Regions from separate parts of the Peribacillus sp. NPDC096540 genome, predicted to be linked through region 1. Evidence: a T-box and tRNA genes for the amino acid it is inferred to sense, from the RefSeq annotation. Region 1 holds a T-box; the other holds one or more tRNA genes.
The links. The T-box of region 1 lies ahead of ileS (isoleucine--tRNA ligase). A T-box ahead of a tRNA ligase gene usually reads a tRNA of that ligase, here a tRNA-Ile.

Region 1 (6,506 bases):
GTAGATTGGTTCTTTTTGTCCGTTGATGGTAACCATCATTACAACAAGATTTACTTATAAACCAGCTCCCAAAATACTAAAAAGCTTCTTGGTGTAATGTTTTACTTATAAATGTAATTAACATCTATACCTTTGGACATTAAATTACATCATCCTCTGGCAGGAAAGCGGATAATAATAAGTTCTAATCTGTATCTAATATTGATGAATAATGATCTTGCCTTCGTAGATGTTATCCTTAGTATAGGAAAGGTTTTCTATCATTTTCTGTTCAACATACTCAAACATCATATATATAGTTCATTAACATATGAATTCCAATATTGTATTAATAACTTTATGTTGAGTTATAAAGAAAATGTGTTTTTAGGGGGAATTAATAAATAATTCATTATATATACAATGAAATGTACAAAGTGTTTGGAGGGCGTTTTGGAACTTGGAGGATTTTTACATTTTATGTTATAAATCTAAAACACTCATTAGTGGAACGAGTAACTTACTATATATTCTTTAAAAAACATTGCGACATGTAATATTTTACTTTTTGACTCTGTTAAAGGATGTTGTTTATCTTGATGATCTAACGGGGCAGGATAGTGCATGATGAATGAGGTTACTAAACATGGATATTTTCCTCGTTTGAAAATGGGTATTGTGGAAAAAAAGCACTGCGAACAGCCTTTAAAATATAACTGTTTGCAGTGCATCTTTTTATTCGATTAACTAATATTCCAACGAAACCTTCACTATATCATCATCAAATTTCACATCAATCTGCTGTTCGGAATCATTTAGTATTCCAAAGTTAATGTGATGAACAAGCACGTTTTCTTTAATTAGTCCCTCAAAACGTTGAAGTTTTTCTTTAATATCCTCTGTTGCGAAGATCTTGATCGATATATACATCTCGACAGGCAAATCTAATTTTTTTCGTGTATCTTGTACTGCTCTAATTAATTCTCTGACTTGACCTTCCTCCACTAGTTGAGGTGTGAGTTTTATATCTAATAACACCCTTAACTGCTGATCACCTGCAATTTCAAAGCCAGATGAAACTATATAATCAACGTTTATATGCTCCTTCTTTAATATTACCGTGTGATTCTTTACTTCAATTTGTAGTTGACCATGATCTAGTAATACCTTCTTCTCATTATCAGTTATGTGGTCAACATATTCTTTGATCGAGTTCACCAGTTTACCAAATGCAGCACCTGCTGTTTTAAAATTCAATTTAAAAACATTCGATTCATATTGTGATATATCCTCTGTATAAACAACATCTTTAACATTAAGTTCGTCTTTAATGATTGCTGTATAAGCGCTTAAAAAACGTTCTCCGTTACTACGCCAAACAATTATTTGCTGTAAAGGCTGCTTAACCTTCATGTTTTTGGCATTACGAATACTACGACCGAGTTCCACTATTTTCAAGATAGTTTGCATATCGGTCTCTAACTCAGAATTGATCATTGAATCGTTAGATTTTGGATAGTCTTGTAAATGAACACTGTCTTTGTGTAACTCCAAATGGATATCTTCTGCTATATAGGGTACAAATGGAGCTAATAAGCGACTGATTGTCAAAAGCGTTTCAAATAATGTTGAGTAAGCTGCTCGTTTATCCTCAGAAAGTCCAGAAGCCCAAAATCGATTTCTTGATCGCCGTACATACCAATTGCTCAATTCATCGACTAATGCTGCAATATCGCGAGTTGCTTGAGTAAATTGATAGCGATCCATATAGCCATTAACCAGTCTGACTGTACTATTCAGGCGTGAAAGTATCCATTCATCTAGGATTGTTCTCTTACCTGTTTGCTGTCCATCATACACAAAGCTATCTATTTTCGAGTACATCGCATAAAACTTATACGTATTATCCAGCGTGTCAATTAGTTTTGATTTTGCATCTTGCACAATCTTTTTTGAAAAGCGTTTCGGATTCCAAGGTGAACTATCGACTAGGAAGGACCAGCGAAGTGCATCCGCACCGTATTCGCTTATGAGTTCAAGAGGATCTAATGCATTTCCTTTACTTTTAGACATTTTCTGACCATGCTCATCAAGTACGTGTCCAAGTGACAAAACATTTTTATAAGGTGTTTCACCTGTGAATAGTGTGGAAACAGCGAGTAGGCTGTAGAAAAATCCTCTCGTTTGGTCAATTCCTTCGATGACGACATCAGCAGGGAATTGTGATGCGAATTTTTCGTTATTTCCAAATGGATAGTGATGCTGCGCAAATGGCATCGAGCCACTATCAAACCATACATCAATGACTTCAGGCGTTCGGTGCATGACACCTTTACATTTCGGACAAGTACACTTTACTTGGTCAATATAGGGCTTATGCAACTCGATATCGTTTGTTACCGGTGTTGTCGCTAATTTTTGTAGTTCTTCGATACTGCCAGGTGCTTCTTCATGATGACAATCAGAGCATATCCAAACATTTAAAGGTGTTCCCCAGTATCGATTTCTACTTATATTCCAATCAACCAGATTTTCAAGGAAGTTACCAAAACGCCCATCTTTAATATGCTCTGGATACCAAGCAACAGTTGCATTGTTCGCAAGCATTTTCTCCTTTAAAGACGACATCTTGATAAACCAGCTATCCGTTGCATAGTAAAGTAAAGGAGAGTCACATCTCCAACAATGTGGGTAGCTGTGCTCGTATTTTTCCTTATGAAAAAGAGTGTCTTGTTCAGAAAGTATTTTAATGATATCAACATCACAGTCTTTCACAAATCTTCCTGAAAGCTCTACAACGTCAGCTGTGTAACGTCCTTGTTGATCAACAACATTGATAAAGGATAAACCATTTTGCCTAACGGTTTTATAATCATCTTCACCATAAGCAGGAGCAATATGAACAATACCTGTTCCACTATCTTCTGTTACATAATCGGCTAATACGATATGATGTCCGTTCTCAACAGACACGTAATTAAATGGTGGGGCATAATGTACTCCTTCAAATTCTTTGCCACTATGTTCACTTAAGACATTTGCATTTTCACCAAACACTTCTTCTGCTAATGATTGGGCAACGATATAAACTACATTCCCTTTTTTGACACGTACATACGTTAATGCAGGGTTCATCGCTAGTGCAACGTTTGCAGGTAATGTCCAAGGTGTCGTTGTCCAACCTAAGAAATATTCTTCTTCCACATCAAGACGTTTAAATTTTACAGTAGCCGATAAATCTTTTACATCTTTATAGCCTTGTGCTACCTCATGGGAACTTAAAGAAGTTTGACAGCTAGGGCAGTATGGAGATACGCGATGACCTTTATACAATAGACGATCCTCATGAACCTTACTTAAAATGTTCCATACACTTTCAATGTAATCATTGCTTAATGTCATATAAGGACTGTCCATATCAACCCAATAACCTAACTCTTCTGTAAATGATCGCCATTTCTTCTCATAGGTGAATACGCTCTCCTTGCATTTATTGATAAACGACTCTACACCATAGCGTTCAATTTCATGTTTTCCGGAAATACCGAGTTGTTTTTCAACACCTAGCTCGACCGGAAGACCATGTGTATCCCAGCCGGCTTTTCTTTCCACTTGAAATCCCTGCATAGTTTTATACCGTGCCACGACATCTTTAATCGTTCGCCCAAAGGCATGACCTACATGGGGCAGTCCATTTGCCGTTGGTGGTCCTTCGTAAAAAACAAAAGGTGCCTTACCTTTTCTTAAATGAACAGATTGTTTAAAAGTATTTTCTTTTGACCAATAATTACGTATTTGTTCCTCACGCTGTACAACTGTTTCTTTACTTTCATTAGAGTTCATAGATATCGCTCCTATAAATTTTTTAAAAAGCACACAAAAACCCCGTCCCATAAAGGGACGGGGTTAACCGCGATACCACCCTAATTCTATTGATCCGATCAATAGCACTTAGCAACGTACAATCATACGTGTTCCTTTTAACGGTAGACGCCCGGTCAGACTTACTAAAAGATTCAGCCTAACTTCTCAGAGAGGATTTTCACGTGACACTCGAACACTGACTTGCACCAAAATGTCAGCTCTCTGTGGATCAAGACGAAACGCTACTTTTTCTCATCAACGAATTTATGTGCTTTTATTGGTATTTATTGTAACAGATAATAAAATAGTTGTCAAATAAGTCATGAAATTAGGGCTCCTGTCATAAATCAACATTAATGATTAACAAAGCCTACTTTTTCGATAAGGTTGCCCATGTATCTTCAAGCCATTTATCAAAGTTTGCTCCCTTTTCACCTTCGTAAGTATCATAAATATCCATTCTCATTTTCTTTAACTTCTCTTTGAATTCTTTAAATGTATGATCTTCAGGTAAGCTTTTCTTTATTCTTAACAAGACTTTTCGTAATCCCTTAATCAATTCGCCTTTTTTCCTGGAAGGTAATTGAATATCTTCACCGAATCCTTTAAGTTTTCGGTAAGCAGCCTCTTGAATTTTATACACAGAATCACTATTCATTATATGTGTTAGTACATCGATAACTTGTTTATTTTTAAACTGACCTAACTCTTCAATCGCATCTAAACGTTCTCTCCAATTCGATGTACGATTGGCAGATTTTTTTAATTCCTCATAATTTGCAGGTAACTCCATACCTTTTGTTTCTTTATTATTCAAACGAATCATTTCTCCTTCTGTCTTTATGTAAGAATCAGGTGCTTATCTAAAATTAAACCCGATACTACAAATATCCTTTTTACTAAGAATTTATTCTTATAGTTCTTATTATACCCTTTTCCATATGTTAATATAGTAAAATTTCAAAGCCTTATGATTAGTAATATCAATTAATGGAACTAATCAATCGAACTAAAAGGGGCATCGAGGCGGCTCACCCTCCTTTCGATAAAATGAAACTAATAAAACGGAATAGAGCCAACCGCTTCTGTTCAATAAAAATTAAACTGCAGATATTGTATATAAGTTCTCCTTAAATTTCTTACCTGCACATTTCGAGCAACTGATAATGTCATTTACCGAGTCAGACAGCTATAGTATGTATTGAAGACAATCATATAATTTCATAGCATTGGCTTTTACAATTGAGCAAGAAATAGATTATTATGGATTAAAAAAAAGCACCAGCAATTCCTCCTTATTTACAGGAATTGCTGGTGCTTTTTTTTGCTTACTATGCTATTGAATTATTAGATTCCGAATTTCACTTTCTATTAATGTAATCCGCAAGCCTCAGCAAGTATTTCAACAAGATGCATACTTTTGATTTGCTTTGCCGCTCCCTCTCTTTGAATGCCAATGCTCATTTGCATCTGGCAGCCAGGATTAACAGTGATGACAGTGGCAGCATTTGTTTCTTTTAGATCTTTCATTTTTTCATCGAGAATTTTCATAGATTCATCAAAGTGTAGCAGATTGTAGATGCCTCCAGAAGCACAGCAGCGATCATATCCTTCCATTTCAACATAAGAAACTCCTGGTATTGATCGCAATAATAATCGTGGTTCTTCTTGAACCTTTTGTACATTACGTAAATGACAGGAATCTTGATAGGAAATAATGCCATTCCATTCTTTAATAAAAGGAAGAGGTCCCAACTGATGAAGGATTTGACTTATATCTTTCGATTTTCCAGAGAAATCCCTAGCTCTTTCAGCCCATTCTTGATCATCAGCCAAAAGATGTTCATATTCAAGAAGCGAAGCGCCACATCCTCCTGCGTTATTTACATAAAAATCAGCATTTGAATGCATAAATGCACGGATATTTCTTTTCGCTAATTCCTTTGCTTGATTTGTTTCGCCTTGATGAGAATGTAGTGCTCCACAACAATTCTGATTTTCAGGGAGAATGACTTCGCATCCTACTAAAGTGAGTAGTTCGATGGTAAGCCTGTTGATTCGTGACATCATAGAATCCATAATACAACCGACGAAAAAAGCAACTTTTAATTTTGTTTCCCCTTTTGCTGGAATAATCGTTCCTGTTCGGATTCGTTTGGAGGACGACTCAATAGCGGGAAGCGCTTGTTCTAAATGAGCAATGGCAGGAGAAATCTTTTGTAACACATTCGTTGAACGAACAAGTTTAGATAATCCTGTTTTTTGATATATGCTAATGGCCTTACCCACCCTGTTTATTCGTTTCGGGTAAGGAAATAAATGAAACAATGCTAACTTTTTCATCTTGGTTATATTAGATTTTTGGTTTGTAGATGGAGATTTTTCAATAGCTTCCTTTGCAGCTTCCAATATATGACCGTAAGGCACACCAACTGGACATGCAGTTTCACAAGCTCGACATCCTAAACATAAATCAATTGGTTTAGCTAAATCTTTTTGAAAATCAATTTTTCCTTCGGCTGCCATTTTTACTAAATTGATTCGGCCACGGGGCGAAGCGGATTCTACCCCCATTGATTCAAATGTAGGACAGGCTGGCAAACAGTATCCACACTTTACACATTGGTTTGTCCAATCATATGCATCTGTATATAAATTGGAGG
Region 2 (6,506 bases), on a different contig from region 1:
AATCCGTTCATATCATGGAAAAAGCTTAAATCCCCGATTGCGAGTACTGTATTTTCTGAAACGGTGCTTACGCCCAGCGCAGTAGAAACTACACCATCAATTCCGTTCGCTCCCCGATTTGCAAAGGTTTTGATTCCTTTTTCATTATTCAAAAAGAATGTGTCCAGATCCCGTATTGGCATACTATTTCCGACGAATAACGTCGATTCTATTGGCATCATGTCCTGTATCAGCGAGAACAGCTTTCCTTCACTTAACTCCGCTTCATCACGGATGGAAGATAAGGCATTCTTCGTTGCTCCATTGACAGTTTGCCACAAACCAAGCCAGTTTTTCTCAGTAGCATTCGGAATTTGTTCACATACACGTTGGCAAAAATCTTTTTCTTCGCAGTAAATCATGTTGGTTGCCAGTCCTGCTGGTTCACGCCACCCTGCACCGCCATCAACGACCAAAGTAATTGCCTGTTTTTGTTTTTTCATGAATAACAATAAAGGTTTTGATACCGGCATAGAACCGAAACGCAACACTACATCCGGCCGGAAAGCTTCCTTGGCCGCTTCATCACGTAGAAATGTATCGTAGGTATCAATAATACCGTCTTTATCGTGTTTGCCACTTCTTAGCTGCGAAAGAGGGTCAGCTAGTATCGGGAAAGCAAGCTTCTTAGCTAAAGCTACAATTGCTTCCTTCATCTTTGGATGCCGTAATTCTCCACACACGATCATTCCTTGTTTCGCTTGTGACAAAGTAGTTGCCAGTGCCTCTATTTGTGAATCAGACAGTGATAGTGCACCATTTTCAATCATCACAGCCGGTGTCATTTTATTTTGCCTATATTCCTTAGCTTGTTCCAGATTTGGAATAAGTGGTTCACGAAGCGGGAAGTTCAAATGTACTGGTCCAGCTGGCTCAGTTGCCGCTGTTGATACTGCCCTTGCACCGATTGTTCTCGCATATCGCATCATTTCATCGGTACTTTCCGGAAGCGCCATTTCGATAAACCACTTCACTTGCCTTCCGTACAGATGAATTTGATCAATGGCCTGTGGAGCCCCGACATCACGCAACTCATGCGGACGATCAGCGGTCAGCACGATCAGTGGCACCCTTGAATAGTAAGCCTCAATGACAGCTGGGTAGAAGTTAGCAGCAGCTGTACCAGACGTACAAAGAAGTCCAACAGGTTCTTTTAATGCCTTAGCCAAACCAAGGGCAAAAAAAGCAGCCGAACGCTCATCCACATTAATATGAACTTCGATATCAGGATGTTCTACCAGCAGCAAAGCTAGCGGTGTGGATCGTGAACCTGGACTTACCACCACATGCTTCATCTTATTTTGTGCCAGCTCATCGACAAATGAAGCAGCATACGCTGTCAATGCATCTCGGTCATTCATTAAGATTTCCTCCTAAAGCACTTAGCATTGGATTAAATTTAATCCCCGTTTCCTGGAATTCACTTTCAGGTGTCGAATCTTCCACTACGCCGCACCCTGCAAAAAGCGATGCCTCATTATCCTGTAGTAGAGCGGAACGAATCCCAACTGCAAATTCCCCGTTCCCATAGGTATCCACCCAGCCTAATGGTCCCGCATAAAAGCCGCGTTCAAGACCCTCTATTTCTCGAATACGGGCGACAGCTTCTTCTTTCGGAAGCCCGCCCATAGCAGGTGTTGGATGCAGATTTTCTACAAACTCAAAAATCGTGACACCCTCATTGCAAATTCCACGGACCGGTGTATACAGATGCTGAATATGACGGTTTTTCATTAATTTCGGTTCAGTCGGAACGATTACCTTTTCACATACCGCCTCAAACGCATTTGATATCATCGATACGACGTATTGATGCTCTTGTAAATTCTTTTGGTCATGAAGCAGTTCATCACCAAGACAAGCATCCTCTTCTTCAGTTTTCCCCCGTCCCATCGAACCCGCGAGACAGGTAGAAAAGACTTCATTACCCTGCTTCTTTATTAAACGCTCAGGAGTGGCACCTACGAAACAGTCACCGCCCGCTTCCAAACTGAAAATATAGCTTAATGGCTGCTCAGCAATCAATTGCTCGAGTACTTTCTCTGAATCAATGGAACGCTCAAACACAAGGCGCAGCTCCCTTGCCAGAACAATCTTGTCGAGATCTGTTGACTTGATTTCCTCAACAGCCTCTGCAACCGTCTGCTTCCATTCCTTAGGTTTGACTTCCTTCTGCTTAACAAGAGTATTGGCACTCAATTCGGTGCCATTCAAGCTTTCGATAAGGAAAGATTCCCGTTCATTTATCATATCTATGAAGAGTTTTTCTGAATCATCCGGCGAACAAAGTAGGTTTGTCGTTAAGTAAGCTTGCTCCCCCACTAGCGATAGCATAAAGGCAGGTATATAAAACAGATTGTCCCCGAACTGATTCCAAAGGAGTGTACTGTTAGTTTCATAATCAAAAGAAAAGCCCCCAAACAGTACAGGACCAGTTGCTTCTACATCGGTCACTCCTGTTTTGACAGCAGTATTCTGCAGTTTGATCCAGCTCATTTCGACTTCTCTATAACGGTCGGCATTTGATGCCGCTTGGAGTTTCTTAACGTTGCCTAAACCAGTAATGGTTATTTCTTTTGCAGGGTCCTCCCAGAAAAAGCGTTCACCCGCATACCGTTCTCTTCCAGCTTGATAAAATGAAAGGGGATTGTTACAATTTATTTTCTTAATATGACTGAATAGAACTTGACCATTCAAGTCCTTTGCCTTTTGTATAGCTGAAGCCAGTCCCTGAAACTGTTCAGTTTCTTCTGAGATAGCCAAAAAAATCCCCCCAAATGTACATTTTAAAAGCTTTTTAACCTATTTAAAGATACACCTCTCTTCAACCCAATGTCAATAAAACGCCCCTTTATCAAACGATTCATGACTGCTTTTTTCCTTATTATATGATTCTTAGCGAATGAAGTAGAATATCCTTGATATTGGAAGTGATCGCATATGAAATACGATTGACACTCCCTGCCACTTTTCCTACACTAAATAGGATAACCTTTTGTGAACGATTTCAATATTTGATATAATTTCAAGAGAACTAATAATGATTTTGAGGAGAGAAATAATGCAAACAGAATACGACGACCTTCCCCTTAAACGAACCTGGAAAATTTGGTGGGAGTTAATTCGTCCACATACACTTACCGCAGCTTTTGTTCCAGTCCTACTAGGAACAGTGATTGCACTTTTAGAAGATGGCGTAAATTGGCTACTATTTGCAGCCATGATGCTTGCAAGTATCCTGATCCAAGCTGCAACGAACTTATTTAATGAATACTATGATTTCAAGAGAGGATTGGATACGGAAGAATCTGTTGGCATCGGTGGTGGCATTGTCCGTCATGGCATGACTCCAAAGCTCATCATGACTTTAGCTCTTAGTATGTATGGCATCGCACTGATACTTGGAATCTATATCTGTGCAGCATCATCTTGGTGGCTTGCTGCGGTAGGCCTGGTCTGTATGCTTGTCGGCTACCTTTACACTGGCGGTCCACTGCCTATTTCATACACACCATTTGGAGAACTTTTTTCTGGATTGTTTATGGGCTTTTTGATAATCTTGATTGCCTATTTCATTCAAACTGGTTTTGTTTCTACCACAGCTATCTTAATTGCTATACCAAGCGGAATTTTAGTCGGGTTAATAAATTTATCCAATAACCTCCGTGATCATGACGGAGATAAGGCACACGGCCGTAAAACGATGCCTGTAGTAATGGGCAGAAAAAATGCCTTAACATTTATGGCGATTATGTTTGCCTTCTCTTACCTATGGCTAGTAGGATTAGTCCTAGCTGGAAGCGTTACAGCATGGATTTTGCTTGCCTTCCTAAGCATTCCGAAAGCCTTGGCAGCAATCAAAGGCTTCGTCGGTAAAACGTCACCTATTACGATGGTACCTGCGATGAAAGCCACGGCCCAAACGAACACCTTCTTCGGCCTGCTTATGGCCATTGGATTATTCATCAGCTATCTTATTTAATCTCCAAGGACTGAGTCGATTTTGACTTAGTCCTTTTTTCTGCTTCTTATTCAATTTGTTTCCCTCCCCTCCGATTCGGGTAAAAGATAAGACAACCATCCAACCATTACTCAAATGAGATATAGACTTTCGAAGGAGTGAAATAAACATGGTAACCAAACAACAAACGCAACATTTAAAAAAAGAACTACTTATAGAAAAAAAAGAACTTAATAATAGGCTCAGAAATGATGAACAATCACTTCTAAATAAAAGTCAGACAGAATCTGTAGGGGAATTATCCTCCTATGACAATCATCCCGCAGACCTAGGAACCGAATTATTCGAAATGGAAAGAAACCAGGCACTAGATGAGCATGCACAATCTGAAATGGAAAAAGTCGAGGAAGCATTGAATGCGATAGAAGGAGGCTCCTATGGCCATTGTAAAACCTGTGATACAGAAATCCCTTTTGAACGGCTAGAAGCTGTACCTACCACTCTCTACTGTGTCGAGCACGCTCCAGAACGACCGACTACACAAGATCGACCAGTTGAAGAAGATGTACTGATTCCATCAAAGGGAGATAATTTTGAAAACCGTCATGGAAGTGAAATAGTAGATAAAGAAGATAGCTTTGGCGAAGTAGCCAAATTTGGTACATCTGAAACACCTGCGGATTACACGGGCGATCATGACAGCTATAATAATCTTTATAAAACAGAAGATGAAACCGATGGATTCCCTGAAGACTATGAAGGATTTGTAGCAAATGATATCGAAGGAAAAAATATAAGGGGTATCATGAATAAAAGGCAAAAAGAATATGAAGATACATTAGATGAAGAAAATGCTGAATCTCAGCTTGGAGACATTCCTTATAAACAGAAAGATAGTTATACCAATGAAGAGAAATAAATAAAAAAAAGAAGCATACAGGATGTATGCTTCTTTTTTATGACCCGTACGGGATTCGAACCCGTGTTACCGCCGTGAAAGGGCGGTGTCTTAACCGCTTGACCAACGGGCCAAATGGCGGAGAAGGAGGGATTTGAACCCTCGCGCCGCTCACGCGACCTACACCCTTAGCAGGGGCGCCTCTTCAGCCTCTTGAGTACTTCCCCATGGCTCCGCAGGTAGGACTCGAACCTACGACCGTTCGGTTAACAGCCGAATGCTCTACCACTGAGCTACTGCGGAACAATATGAATATGGTGGGCCTAAATGGACTCGAACCATCGACCTCACGCTTATCAGGCGTGCGCTCTAACCAGCTGAGCTATAGGCCCATAAATTGGAGCGGGTGAAGGGAATCGAACCCTCATCATCAGCTTGGAAGGCTGAGGTTTTACCACTAAACTACACCCGCGAAATGGGGCGACTGATGGGAATCGAACCCACGAATGCCTGAACCACAATCAGGTGCGTTAACCACTTCGCCACAATCGCCGTAATTTTTGAAATAATGGTGGCTCAGGACGGAATCGAACCGCCGACACAAGGATTTTCAGTCCTTTGCTCTACCGACTGAGCTACTGAGCCACATAAGTATTTAATTTTAAAATGGCGGTCCCGACGGGAATCGAACCCGCGATCTCCTGCGTGACAGGCAGGCATGTTAACCGCTACACCACGGGACCTAATAATTGCGGGGACAGGATTTGAACCTGCGACCTTCGGGTTATGAGCCCGACGAGCTACCGGACTGCTCCACCCCGCGACGGTAATAATAAAACGATTTTGCATCAAGTTTTCGTGTATATTGTTTTTTCCGCTTCCTCTATGTAAAGGTTGTTTAAAAACAACTTGCTGCTTTTAAAAGAAATGGAGGAGGTAGAGGGATTCGAACCCCCGCGGGATTTGACTCCCCTGTCGGTTTTCAAGACCGATCCCTTCAGCCGAACTTGGGTATACCTCCGTGGCTAAAAAAATTACATGGTGGACCTTGTAGGACTCGAACCTACGACCGGACGGTTATGAGCCGTCTGCTCTAACCAGCTGAGCTAAAGGTCCTTATATTTATTGGTAGCGGCGGAGGGGATCGAACCCCCGACCTCACGGGTATGAACCGTACGCTCTAGCCAGCTGAGCTACACCGCCAATATAATATAAGTTTTTGATGAAAAATGGTGGAGCCTAGCGGGATCGAACCGCTGACCTCCTGCGTGCAAGGCAGGCGCTCTCCCAGCTGAGCTAAGGCCCCATTCATTAGTAATCACGTGGTCGGGAAGACAGGATTCGAACCTGCGACCCCTTGGTCCCAAACCAAGTGCTCTACCAAGCTGAGCTACTTCCCGCAAAAAAACATGGTGCGCCCGGCGGGAGTCGAACCTACAACCTTCTGATTCGTAGTCAGATGCTCTATCCAATTGAGCTACGGGCGCATATTAAGATGGTGCCGAGGACCGGAATCGAACCGGTACGGTAGTCACCTACCGCAGGATTTTAAGTCCTGTGCGTCTGCCAGTTCCGCCACCCCGGCACATACGAAAAGTGGAGCGGAAG

Region 2: it has a tRNA-Ile gene. The T-box ahead of ileS (isoleucine--tRNA ligase) is inferred to sense a tRNA for this amino acid. The anticodon was not compared.

What each region holds. Positions count from the first base shown of each region.
Region 1 covers NZ_JBNNTG010000010.1:129,976-136,481, reverse strand. The annotation lists gene ileS (isoleucine--tRNA ligase) at 727-3,822, opposite strand; T-box leader at 3,873-4,111, opposite strand; gene ACQKMR_RS11650 (HEAT repeat domain-containing protein) at 4,214-4,660, opposite strand; gene ACQKMR_RS11645 ((Fe-S)-binding protein) at 5,215-6,506, opposite strand, start outside.
Region 2 covers NZ_JBNNTG010000012.1:715-7,220, reverse strand. The annotation lists gene menD (2-succinyl-5-enolpyruvyl-6-hydroxy-3-cyclohexene-1-carboxylic-acid synthase) at 1-1,400, opposite strand, end outside; gene ACQKMR_RS12475 (isochorismate synthase) at 1,393-2,802, opposite strand; gene ACQKMR_RS12470 (1,4-dihydroxy-2-naphthoate polyprenyltransferase) at 3,101-4,021, shown strand; gene ACQKMR_RS12465 (TraR/DksA C4-type zinc finger protein) at 4,170-4,919, shown strand; tRNA gene ACQKMR_RS12460 (tRNA-Glu) at 4,960-5,031, opposite strand; tRNA gene ACQKMR_RS12455 (tRNA-Ser) at 5,035-5,125, opposite strand; tRNA gene ACQKMR_RS12450 (tRNA-Asn) at 5,127-5,201, opposite strand; tRNA gene ACQKMR_RS12445 (tRNA-Ile) at 5,214-5,290, opposite strand; tRNA gene ACQKMR_RS12440 (tRNA-Gly) at 5,297-5,370, opposite strand; tRNA gene ACQKMR_RS12435 (tRNA-His) at 5,375-5,450, opposite strand; tRNA gene ACQKMR_RS12430 (tRNA-Phe) at 5,468-5,543, opposite strand; tRNA gene ACQKMR_RS12425 (tRNA-Asp) at 5,566-5,641, opposite strand; tRNA gene ACQKMR_RS12420 (tRNA-Met) at 5,648-5,721, opposite strand; tRNA gene ACQKMR_RS12415 (tRNA-Ser) at 5,827-5,919, opposite strand; tRNA gene ACQKMR_RS12410 (tRNA-Ile) at 5,938-6,014, opposite strand; tRNA gene ACQKMR_RS12405 (tRNA-Met) at 6,025-6,101, opposite strand; tRNA gene ACQKMR_RS12400 (tRNA-Ala) at 6,129-6,204, opposite strand; tRNA gene ACQKMR_RS12395 (tRNA-Pro) at 6,222-6,298, opposite strand; tRNA gene ACQKMR_RS12390 (tRNA-Arg) at 6,309-6,385, opposite strand; tRNA gene ACQKMR_RS12385 (tRNA-Leu) at 6,395-6,483, opposite strand; tRNA gene ACQKMR_RS12380 (tRNA-Gly) at 6,496-6,506, opposite strand, start outside.